Regions from separate parts of the Bacillus sp. TCT6 genome, predicted to be linked through region 1. Evidence: a T-box and tRNA genes for the amino acid it is inferred to sense, from the RefSeq annotation. Region 1 holds a T-box; the other regions hold tRNA genes.
What was found. A T-box is a leader RNA that pairs with one kind of tRNA and senses whether it is charged. The one in region 1 lies ahead of AC0ONG_RS15150 (tryptophan--tRNA ligase), so its partner is inferred to be a tRNA-Trp.

Region 1 (3,634 bases):
TCAGAACAAAGACAACCAGCAGCAATGAGAATACTAGATGATATGCACTATGCGATTAGCTCGTATATTAGAGGGCAAATTATCGTGAGCTTGTTTATCGGTATTATGCTATTAATCGGTTACCTTATTATCGGTATTAAATATGCGGTACTACTTGCGATTTTAGCGATGATTGTAAATATCGTTCCGTACGTAGGACCAATTATTGCTATTACACCAGCGTTAATTATCGCATTTATTGACTCGCCAGCAATGGTGTTAAAAGTAATCATTGTTATGATGGTTGTACAATTAGCAGAAGGTAAATTTATTTCTCCTCAAGTAATGGGGAAAAAGCTAGATATTCACCCAATTACAATCATATTTATCATTTTAACTGCCGGAAACTTATTCGGGATTATGGGCATTATTTTAGCCATTCCAGGATACGCGATATTAAAAGTGTTAGTTACGCACGGTTATAGATTTGTTAAGTTGAATACGTGAAAAAAGAGCTAAAACAGTGGGAACTGTTTTAGCTCTTTTTTATTAACAATTCATTTGCATATTGGCGCGCCCATTGATCCGCTTCCAATATAGCATCTAGTGAAAGGTCTTTTACGTTATGATGAGCTTCAACTGTTTTGTAAATTGTTTTTTCAATATCGAAAAAGACAATTTCATTTTTTAAGAATCGTGCATTCGCAATTTCATTTGCTGCATTTAATACAGCGGGAGTAGTACCACCGATTTTGCCACATTCATATGCGTATTGTAGACAAGGGAACTTCTCTAAATCTGGTTTTTCAAAATGTAAACTACTGATTTCTAATAAATTTAATTTTTTATAGGAAGAAGGTAGCCGAGTAGGATAGTGAAACGCATATTGAATAGGCATTCTCATATCAGGAGCACCGAGCTGTGCCATAACTGATCCATCAATAAATTCTACTAAAGAATGAATGATGCTTTCTTTATGAATCATTACATCAATTTTTTCATACGGAATATCAAATAGCCATCTCGCTTCCATTACTTCGAATCCTTTATTCATTAATGTGGCAGAATCAATCGTTAGTTTTGCGCCCATTAACCAGTTTGGATGTTTTAAAGCGTCCTTAGCTTGTAACGTTTGCATTTCTTCACGTGTTTTATCACGAAAAGCACCACCGGAAGCTGTTACAATTAACTTCTCAATCTCTTTATTATTTTCTCCGTTTAAACATTGGAAAATAGCTGAATGCTCACTATCTACTGGAATTAAGCGACATCCGTTTTGTTTCGCTAGTTCAGTTACGATATGTCCAGCTGCAACTAAAGTTTCTTTATTAGCAATAGCGATATCTTTCTTCGCTTTTAATGCTTCAATTGTTGGGAGTAATCCTGAAACACCGACAACAGAACTTAATACAAGATTTGAATCAGGGTGAGTAGCTACTGCAATTAAGCCATCAGTCCCGTGTGTGATTTTTGTATTTGCTGAAATACGCGTACGAAGCGTGTCTGCTAAGTCTTTTGTCGCAACGCTTACAATACGAGGTTGAAACGTTTTGATTTGTTGCTCAAGAAGATCAATGTTATAATTTGCGGTTAAACCGACGATTTTGAAATGTTCAGGATGAGCTGAAATAACATCTAATGCAGATGTGCCGATGGATCCTGTGGAACCTAAAATGGATATATATTTTACCATGAAAAAACCTCCAAAGTTGTTTTGAATATTTCTGCAAACCTATATAAGATTAGACAATTGAAGTGGAAATTCCTGCTATATAAAATAGAAAATTCGGGTTTGTTTGGAAGTGAAATGTGATAAACTGTAAAAAAATAACGAAAAAGCAATGAAAGAGAAGAGTACATATTCGAAACTTTTCAGAGAGCTGATATGTGGTGAGAATCAGTAAGGGATGAATATGGAATGGGCTCTGGAGCTTCTAACTGAAATGAGTAGGTAAAGACGGTTACTTCACGTTAAGAAGTTGAAGTGAGCTATAATGATAGCTAATTAAGGTGGTACCGCGGGAGTTTCTCGTCCTTTTTAAGGATGAGAGGCTCTTTTTATTTTGAGAAAGGAGGAGTTAGTGTGAGTGAAAAAATAATGTTAACAGGAATTAAGCCGACAGGTTATCCGCATTTAGGAAATTATATTGGCGCGATTAAACCTGCATTACAAATGTCAAAGAATAATGAAGGAAAAGCATTGTACTTTATAGCTGATTATCATGCGTTAAATGCTGTGCATGATTCAGAAAAGTTCAGCAGTTATACGAAAGAGGTAGCAGCTACTTGGTTATCGCTTGGACTTGGGGAAGATGTTATTTTTTATCGACAAACAGAAGTGCCGGAGATTCTAGAATTAGCTTGGATATTAGCTTGCTTAACTCCGAAAGGACTTATGAACCGTGCTCATGCGTATAAAGCGAAGGTGGAGCAAAATAAAGAAGCGGGTTTAGAGATAGATGCAGGAGTGAATATGGGATTATATACGTATCCGATCTTAATGGCGGCGGATATATTACTATTTCAAGCTACTCATGTACCAGTTGGGAAAGATCAAATTCAGCATATTGAAATTGCACGTGATATTGCGACGTATTTTAAGCATACATTCGGCACGACATTTACACTTCCGGAGTATGTCATACAAGAAGAAGGAGCAATATTACTAGGACTTGATGGAAGAAAGATGAGTAAAAGTTACGGGAATGTAATCCCATTATTTGCAGAGAAAGAAAAACTACGAAAGTTAATATTTAAAATCAAAACAGATTCTTCACTTCCGAATGAACCGAAAGAACTAGAAACGTTATTTATGACATATAAAGAATTTGCGATGGAAGATGAAATACAGTCGATCCGTGAAAAATATGAGACTGGAATCGGATGGGGTGATGTGAAAAAAGAGTTGTTTCGCGTTGTAGATCGTGAGTTAGCTGGACCTCGTGAGAAATACGCTATGTATATGAATGAGCCAAATTTATTATACGAAGCGTTAGAAAAAGGTGCTGAGCGGGCAAGAGAAATCGCGAAGGTAAATTTAGCTGAAATTAAAAAACGGATTGGATTTGAGAGGGGGCGCTGAGCGTTCCCTTGTTTATCTATATAATATTCTTCATATTGATATGTAGAGCAAGGAATTCGCACTTCTTTTCAAAACTTATTAGTTGCATATGTTAAAAAGTATGCTAATATAGGGTTACTTATTAAATGTGTTTAATAAGTATAATTTAAGTCACTTATTAAAGAAGTTTAATAAGTGGATCTCATTCAATAAAAAAGGAGATGAATGTATGAAAACGGAGAAAGAAAAGATGGTGGCAGGAGAAATGTATATGCCAGATGATGAAGAGTTAGTAGCTGATAGAACTGAAGCAAAACGTTTAACACGCCTTTATAATGAGGCGATGGAGATAGGAGATGAAAAACGTTTTACGTTATTAAATCAGCTTTTAGGTTCTTCAGCTGACGGGAAAGCCCAAATCAATCCTGATTTTCGTTGTGATTATGGCTACAACATCCATGTTGGAAAGAGCTTTTTCGCAAATTTCAATTGTGTGATTTTGGACGTTTGTGAAGTACGAATCGGTGATAATTGTATGTTTGCACCTGGAGTTCACATTTATACTGCTACGCATCCGCTACATCCGGTAGAGCG
Region 2 (3,634 bases), 2.7 Mb from region 1:
GAACCGTTTACACCCATGTTACCACTGTTTTTGCTAAATGCAGCTCGTACATCTGCTGCAGTACGGTTTACGTTATTTGTAAGTGTATCTACAATAACCATAGCTCCATTTGGTCCAAATCCTTCATAACGAAGCTCGTCATAATTTTCCTCTGAACCGCCTTTTGCCTTTTCAACTGCACGATCAATAATTGTTCTTGGTACATTGTATGTTTTCGCACGTTCTAATACGACTCTAAGCGCTTGGTTTGATTCTGGATCTGGCTCTCCTTGTTTTGCCGCCACATAAATTTCACGTCCAAATTTCGCGTATATACGGCTTGTATTTGCATCTTTCGATGCTTTTTTGTCTTTAATATTGTTCCATTTACGGCCCATACTTTCCACTCTCTTTCTCGTTTTAAATCTACATAAAAATATTAATATGAAATATAATGTGTGTTCAACACATTTTTAAAAGAAATATAAAAAGTTCATTTTTGATTCATATTACAGACATAATATAAATCACTATCATTTTGTTCTTTCGACAAGTTATATTATACATGAATTCCTAAGTTTATTACGAATTTTAGCATCACATAATATAATTTAACAAAAAAGACTCTAACATTTCTGTTAGAGTCTTTTTATATTGCCGATACCGATTTCCATAATATTCCCATAATTACTTTCTATTGCTGTACAATAAAAATAGGGAAAAATTTGAAGAAAAGGTGGAGGGAGAATTATGACACATTCAAATGAGAAAAAATCACATGCTTTTAAAGGAATAGGAGAGAAGTTAAACCCAACTATCTATCAAGTAAGATTCATGAAATTAGATGAACCAATCCAATTTGAGGCGTTTCCTGAATTGAAGGAATTAGGGGACTGGTTGAGTACTTCAACGCACATGTGGTCGTGCCACTCAACTATGTACAAATACAACAGAGAAAAGTTTGAAAAGAAGTTTTTAGAAATTACGAAATTAACAGCTGATCATGTACTAATATCTACTGGTGGTGTCGGATTTAACTTCATGTCACCGGGGTGGAGAAATTCTCTCTAGAGTGCTTGAAGGGAATATTATAGAATACCGCAATTAAAAGGATAAAATTGAATGTTTGTTTTTATCCTTTTAATGTTTCGCAGTTTACTCACCGTACACTTTTTGTGCTTATTTTGTCATGTAATGAAAAGAAAACAAAAAAAACTCTATACTAATTGTATAGAGTTTTTTTACGACGTTCATGATACCGATGGTCGGGGTCGAACCGACACTCCCGAAGGAACACGATTTTGAGTCGTGCGCGTCTGCCAATTCCGCCACATCGGCACAAAAGAAAAGGCGGCAACCGGATTTGAACCGGTGATAAAGGTTTTGCAGACCTCTGCCTTACCACTTGGCTATGCCGCCATATTAAATTTCATTGGAGCGGAAGACGGGATTCGAACCCGCGACCCCAACCTTGGCAAGGTTGTATTCTACCACTGAACTACTTCCGCAAAAATGGCTGGGCTAGCTGGATTCGAACCAGCGCATGACGGAGTCAAAGTCCGTTGCCTTACCGCTTGGCTATAGCCCATCGAATTCTTACTTAATTATATGTAAGTATCAATTAAATTATTTGTAATTTTAAAAATAAAAATGGGGCGACTGATGGGAATCGAACCCACGAATGCCGGAGCCACAATCCGGTGCGTTAACCACTTCGCCACAACCGCCATGTTGTGTAAATATATTTGGCAGGGGCAGTAGGAATCGAACCCACACTGGAGGTTTTGGAGACCTCAGTTCTACCTTTAAACTATGCCCCTATGTAAATGGTGGAGGGGGGCAGATTCGAACTGCCGAACCCGAAGGAGCGGATTTACAGTCCGCCGCGTTTAGCCACTTCGCTACCCCTCCGAAACTTACATGGTGCCGGCTAGAGGACTTGAACCCCCAACCTACTGATTACAAGTCAGTTGCTCTACCAATTGAGCTAAGCCGGCGTATTTTATTAAAATAAATGGTGGCTCGGGACGGAATCGAACCGCCGACACGAGGATTTTCAGTCCTCTGCTCTACCGACTGAGCTACCGAGCCTTATTAAAATGGCGGTCCCGACCGGGGTCGAACCGGCGATCTCCTGCGTGACAGGCAGGCATGTTAACCACTACACCACGGGACCATTTGGTTGCGGGGACAGGATTTGAACCTGCGACCTTCGGGTTATGAGCCCGACGAGCTACCGTGCTGCTCCACCCCGCGATAATACTATTTATATAAAATTCATATGGTGGAGGATGACGGGATCGAACCGCCGACCCCCTGCTTGTAAGGCAGGTGCTCTCCCAGCTGAGCTAATCCTCCAAAGTGGTGACCCGTACGGGATTCGAACCCGTGTTACCGCCGTGAAAGGGCGGTGTCTTAACCACTTGACCAACGGGCCAAATATTATAAATCCTATGGCGGAGAGCAAGGGATTCGAACCCTTGATACGCTTGTGACGTATACACGATTTCCAATCGTGCTCCTTCGGCCAACTCGGACAGCTCTCCAATGGCTCCGCAGGTAGGAATCGAACCTACGACCGATCGGTTAACAGCCGATAGCTCTACCGCTGAGCTACTGCGGAATAATATTGCCTGGCAACGTCCTACTCTCACAGGGACAAGGTCCCAACTACCATCGGCGCTAGAGAGCTTAACTTCCGTGTTCGGTATGGGAACGGGTGTGACCTCTCTGCCATCATTACCAGACATTATTCTTTTGAGACAATCATTATTATAACTTATTCACTTTAAAAGTCAACAAATTTTTTATGTTCTCTCAAAACTAGATAACATCGCTACATATTATATGGTTAAGTCCTCGATCTATTAGTATTCGTCAGCTCCACATGTCACCATGCTTCCACCTCGAACCTATCAACCTGATCATCTTTCAGGGATCTTACTAGCTTACGCTATGGGAAATCTCATCTTGAGGGGGGCTTCATGCTTAGATGCTTTCAGCACTTATCCCTTCCGCACATAGCTACCCAGCTATGCCCTTGGCAGAACAACTGGTACACCAGCGGTGCGTCCATCCCGGTCCTCTCGTACTAAGGACAGCTCCTCTCAAATTTCCTACGCCCACGACGGATAGGGACCGAACTGTCTCACGACGTTCTGAACCCAGCTCGCGTACCGCTTTAATGGGCGAACAGCCCAACCCTTGGGACCGACTACAGCCCCAGGATGCGATGAGCCGACATCGAGGTGCCAAACCTCCCCGTCGATGTGGACTCTTGGGGGAGATAAGCCTGTTATCCCCGGGGTAGCTTTTATCCGTTGAGCGATGGCCCTTCCATGCGGAACCACCGGATCACTAAGCCCGACTTTCGTCCCTGCTCGACTTGTAGGTCTCGCAGTCAAGCTCCCTTATGCCTTTGCACTCTACGAATGATTTCCAACCATTCTGAGGGAACCTTTGGGCGCCTCCGTTACACTTTAGGAGGCGACCGCCCCAGTCAAACTGCCCACCTGACACTGTCTCCCGGGTCGATAAGACCCGTAGGTTAGAATTTCAATACAGTCAGGGCGGTATCCCACCAGCGCCTCCACCGAAGCTAGCGCTCCGGTTTCAATGGCTCCCGCCTATCCTGTACAAACTGTACCAAAATTCA
Region 3 (3,634 bases), 2.5 Mb from region 1:
TCACACCCGTTCCCATACCGAACACGGAAGTTAAGCTCTCTAGCGCCGATGGTAGTTGGGACCTTGTCCCTGTGAGAGTAGGACGTTGCCAGGCAAAATGGAGGATTAGCTCAGCTGGGAGAGCACCTGCCTTACAAGCAGGGGGTCGGCGGTTCGATCCCGTCATCCTCCACCATATATGTCGGAGGGGTAGCGAAGTGGCTAAACGCGGCGGACTGTAAATCCGCTCCTTCGGGTTCGGCAGTTCGAATCTGCCCCCCTCCACCATTCTTAATTATTGGGCTATAGCCAAGCGGTAAGGCAACGGACTTTGACTCCGTCATGCGCTGGTTCGAATCCAGCTAGCCCAGCCATTAAGAGCCATTAGCTCAGTTGGTAGAGCATCTGACTTTTAATCAGAGGGTCGAAGGTTCGAATCCTTCATGGCTCACCATTTTTAATAAAACATGCGGGTGTGGCGGAATTGGCAGACGCACTAGACTTAGGATCTAGCGCCTTTGGCGTGGGGGTTCGACTCCCTTCACCCGCACTTTTAATAAAACAACTCATACATGTCTTGCGGAAGTAGTTCAGTGGTAGAATACAACCTTGCCAAGGTTGGGGTCGCGGGTTCGAATCCCGTCTTCCGCTCCAATTTTCAATATGACATGCCGGGGTGGCGGAACAGGCAGACGCACAGGACTTAAAATCCTGCGGTGGGTGACCACCGTGCGGGTTCGACCCCCGCCCTCGGCACCATATGCGCCCGTAGCTCAATTGGATAGAGCGTTTGACTACGGATCAAGAGGTTAGGGGTTCGACTCCTCTCGGGCGCGCTTTTATTAACGGGAAGTGGCTCAGCTTGGTAGAGCACCTGGTTTGGGACCAGGGGGTCGCAGGTTCAAATCCTGTCTTCCCGATATTCCAAAAAACATGGGGCCTTAGCTCAGCTGGGAGAGCGCCTGCCTTGCACGCAGGAGGTCAGCGGTTCGATCCCGCTAGGCTCCACTTTATTTAATATATGTCTCGGAGGTATACCCAAGTTCGGCTGAAGGGATCGGTCTTGAAAACCGACAGGCGGTGAGAATCGCGCGGGGGTTCGAATCCCTCTACCTCCTCCATTTTCTTTTAAATGGTTTAGACATATAATAATAAAATATTTATTTTTCCTTCATGGAGGTATACCCAAGTTCGGCTGAAGGGATCGGTCTTGAAAACCGACAGGCGGCGAGAGTCGCGCGGGGGTTCGAATCCCTCTACCTCCTCCATTTTTTAAATTTAATATTGTCGCGGGGTGGAGCAGTACGGTAGCTCGTCGGGCTCATAACCCGAAGGTCGCAGGTTCAAATCCTGTCCCCGCAACCAAATGGTCCCGTGGTGTAGTGGTTAACATGCCTGCCTGTCACGCAGGAGATCGCCGGTTCGACCCCGGTCGGGACCGCCATTTATGTTGGCTCGGTAGCTCAGTCGGTAGAGCAGAGGACTGAAAATCCTCGTGTCGGCGGTTCGATTCCGTCCCGAGCCACCATTTTTTTTATGCCGGCTTAGCTCAATTGGTAGAGCAACTGACTTGTAATCAGTAGGTTGGGGGTTCAAGTCCTCTAGCCGGCATCATTTAGGGGCATAGTTTAAAGGTAGAACTGAGGTCTCCAAAACCTCCAGTGTGGGTTCGATTCCTACTGCCCCTGTAAGTATATGGGCCTATAGCTCAGCTGGTTAGAGCGCACGCCTGATAAGCGTGAGGTCGATGGTTCGAGTCCATTTAGGCCCATCATATATTATTCCGCAGTAGCTCAGTGGTAGAGCTATCGGCTGTTAACCGATCGGTCGTAGGTTCGAGTCCTACCTGCGGAGCCATGGCCCGTTGGTCAAGTGGTTAAGACACCGCCCTTTCACGGCGGTAACACGGGTTCGAATCCCGTACGGGTCATACAAAAAAGAGTCAGCATTATGCTGGCTCTTTTTTATTTTGTTAATCCTTTTTATAATGTTACTTTCCAGAAATAAATAAAGGAATTTTGGAAAAGCTATGGTATGTATAAAAAGGAGGAAATAAATAATGACACAAGTTAGAGACTTAATGAGTACCCATATTGTACATTGTACACCGCTAGACAATGTATATGAGGCAGCTGTAAAAATGAAGGAAGAATCGGTTGGATTAATTCCTGTTGTTGAAAATGAGCAAGTTGTTGGGCTTGTTACTGATCGAGATTTAGTTGTTCGAGGGATTGCTGAAAAACATCCTGGATCTAATAAAATTACAAATGTAATGACAACAAATATTATCTCAGTTTCTCCAAATGATTCTATTGAAAAAGCTACAGAGCTAATGGCACAGTATCAAATTAGACGGTTACCAGTAGTTGATAGTGGTCAGCTTATTGGCATGTTAGCACTAGGAGATTTAGCTATAAGGGAATCAGCAGATGATCAAGCTGGATTTGCCTTGAGCGAAATCTCAGAGCGTACAGAGTAAATTGAAACTTTAATTAACCGAGAGTTTAATGGTCACTCATAAAGAGCTAAATTATATATAAAGTTCAGATGCATTATTCTAGCATATATGGATTAAACTAATATGTTAGCGTGATGTATCTGAGACATTATATAATAAGGATACGGTTAATAATTTCGACATTTTTTTAAAATTTGTTATTCTTAATTTTTAATAAGAGAAAAGATGATATACTGATAGATATAAGTATTATGATAGATTTTGAATATAACAATATTAATTTTTAGTGGTGCGATAATAAATTAATATTTCCTACATAGATGAAAAGGGAAGGGGAATTATATGAAGGCTGTACAGGGCGATCCAAATTGGAATTTGGTTACAGATACATATATAGAACCAAATAATTTCGCTGAATTATTTTCTTTGCTTGTACCTTGTCACCCAAAAGGTGAGGGGAAAGAACGAACTATATTAGTATGGAAAGAGAAAGAATTTTATAAAGAAGAAAATTTAGCGGCATTTATCGTATATGGCATGAATAAAGCAAAGAAATTACCGCAGTTTCATAAAGATGAAATTCCAACTTTAGTGCGTATTCTTCGCTTATGCCAAGAGATTGGTTGGTATGAAGAGGCAAATGATTTTATGATAGCGCAAGGATTAGCTGAGTTTGTTCATACTTCATTGGAATATGAAACATGGGATCTTTTGACGCAATCAGTTGCTTTAAATTATTTAATTATTAAATATCGTATAGGTGAATTGACAGATAGGGATATTGAAATTTGGGATAGAGTTAAATTTAATGAGAAGTGTATAACCGATTGTAAACATTTATTATCTCATAAAGAAGTATTGGAATTTACATTCTTTTATATGTGCAAGAGAGCGAAATCATTATCAAAAGAGCAATTAAATAGTGATATGATGAGTTTAGCAATGTATTGTAATACTTTTGTATATGATTTGTATACACATGATTTATTACGGAAATATCGTAAGTGTACAGATTTCCTATCATATTATGGACCTAGTCAGGCAGTTTTAGCATGTCAAAGAGCTGTATTATCTCAAATTTCCGATCGCTTAGACCCATTAAAGACAACGCATGTAGATGATTATTTATATGTGATGAAAGAAATGATGGAGCATATGACGATAGGAGTAATGGATCGATATGGTCATTTTATTGGA

Region 2: it encodes a tRNA-Trp, which carries the amino acid that the T-box ahead of AC0ONG_RS15150 (tryptophan--tRNA ligase) is inferred to sense. The anticodon was not compared.
Region 3: it encodes a tRNA-Trp, which carries the amino acid that the T-box ahead of AC0ONG_RS15150 (tryptophan--tRNA ligase) is inferred to sense. The anticodon was not compared.

What each region holds. Positions count from the first base shown of each region.
Region 1 is NZ_JBVYHX010000001.1:2,968,445-2,972,078, reverse strand. Features, by position in the region: gene AC0ONG_RS15160 (AI-2E family transporter) at 1-486, shown strand, start outside; gene AC0ONG_RS15155 (1-deoxy-D-xylulose-5-phosphate reductoisomerase) at 515-1,672, opposite strand; T-box leader at 1,812-2,019, shown strand; gene AC0ONG_RS15150 (tryptophan--tRNA ligase) at 2,063-3,061, shown strand; gene AC0ONG_RS15145 (maltose acetyltransferase domain-containing protein) at 3,270-3,634, shown strand, end outside.
Region 2 is NZ_JBVYHX010000001.1:269,066-272,699, reverse strand. Features, by position in the region: gene AC0ONG_RS01310 (YebC/PmpR family DNA-binding transcriptional regulator) at 1-377, opposite strand, end outside; gene AC0ONG_RS01305 (DUF3884 family protein) at 730-1,050, shown strand; tRNA gene AC0ONG_RS01300 (tRNA-Leu) at 1,236-1,317, opposite strand; tRNA gene AC0ONG_RS01295 (tRNA-Cys) at 1,328-1,398, opposite strand; tRNA gene AC0ONG_RS01290 (tRNA-Gly) at 1,413-1,487, opposite strand; tRNA gene AC0ONG_RS01285 (tRNA-Gln) at 1,493-1,567, opposite strand; tRNA gene AC0ONG_RS01280 (tRNA-His) at 1,631-1,706, opposite strand; tRNA gene AC0ONG_RS01275 (tRNA-Trp) at 1,726-1,799, opposite strand; tRNA gene AC0ONG_RS01270 (tRNA-Tyr) at 1,807-1,890, opposite strand; tRNA gene AC0ONG_RS01265 (tRNA-Thr) at 1,901-1,976, opposite strand; tRNA gene AC0ONG_RS01260 (tRNA-Phe) at 1,995-2,070, opposite strand; tRNA gene AC0ONG_RS01255 (tRNA-Asp) at 2,080-2,155, opposite strand; tRNA gene AC0ONG_RS01250 (tRNA-Met) at 2,159-2,235, opposite strand; tRNA gene AC0ONG_RS01245 (tRNA-Val) at 2,262-2,337, opposite strand; tRNA gene AC0ONG_RS01240 (tRNA-Glu) at 2,342-2,416, opposite strand; tRNA gene AC0ONG_RS01235 (tRNA-Ser) at 2,434-2,525, opposite strand; tRNA gene AC0ONG_RS01230 (tRNA-Asn) at 2,528-2,602, opposite strand; rRNA gene rrf (5S ribosomal RNA) at 2,611-2,726, opposite strand; rRNA gene AC0ONG_RS01220 (23S ribosomal RNA) at 2,827-3,634, opposite strand, start outside.
Region 3 is NZ_JBVYHX010000001.1:480,750-484,383, forward strand. Features, by position in the region: rRNA gene rrf (5S ribosomal RNA) at 1-94, shown strand, start outside; tRNA gene AC0ONG_RS02215 (tRNA-Val) at 100-175, shown strand; tRNA gene AC0ONG_RS02220 (tRNA-Tyr) at 184-267, shown strand; tRNA gene AC0ONG_RS02225 (tRNA-Gln) at 279-353, shown strand; tRNA gene AC0ONG_RS02230 (tRNA-Lys) at 358-433, shown strand; tRNA gene AC0ONG_RS02235 (tRNA-Leu) at 449-529, shown strand; tRNA gene AC0ONG_RS02240 (tRNA-Gly) at 559-633, shown strand; tRNA gene AC0ONG_RS02245 (tRNA-Leu) at 650-738, shown strand; tRNA gene AC0ONG_RS02250 (tRNA-Arg) at 742-815, shown strand; tRNA gene AC0ONG_RS02255 (tRNA-Pro) at 826-899, shown strand; tRNA gene AC0ONG_RS02260 (tRNA-Ala) at 915-987, shown strand; tRNA gene AC0ONG_RS02265 (tRNA-Ser) at 1,008-1,100, shown strand; tRNA gene AC0ONG_RS02270 (tRNA-Ser) at 1,155-1,247, shown strand; tRNA gene AC0ONG_RS02275 (tRNA-Met) at 1,268-1,344, shown strand; tRNA gene AC0ONG_RS02280 (tRNA-Asp) at 1,348-1,423, shown strand; tRNA gene AC0ONG_RS02285 (tRNA-Phe) at 1,432-1,507, shown strand; tRNA gene AC0ONG_RS02290 (tRNA-Thr) at 1,518-1,590, shown strand; tRNA gene AC0ONG_RS02295 (tRNA-Trp) at 1,597-1,667, shown strand; tRNA gene AC0ONG_RS02300 (tRNA-Ile) at 1,677-1,750, shown strand; tRNA gene AC0ONG_RS02305 (tRNA-Asn) at 1,762-1,836, shown strand; tRNA gene AC0ONG_RS02310 (tRNA-Glu) at 1,838-1,909, shown strand; gene AC0ONG_RS02315 (CBS domain-containing protein) at 2,039-2,458, shown strand; gene AC0ONG_RS02320 (DUF3965 domain-containing protein) at 2,780-3,634, shown strand, end outside.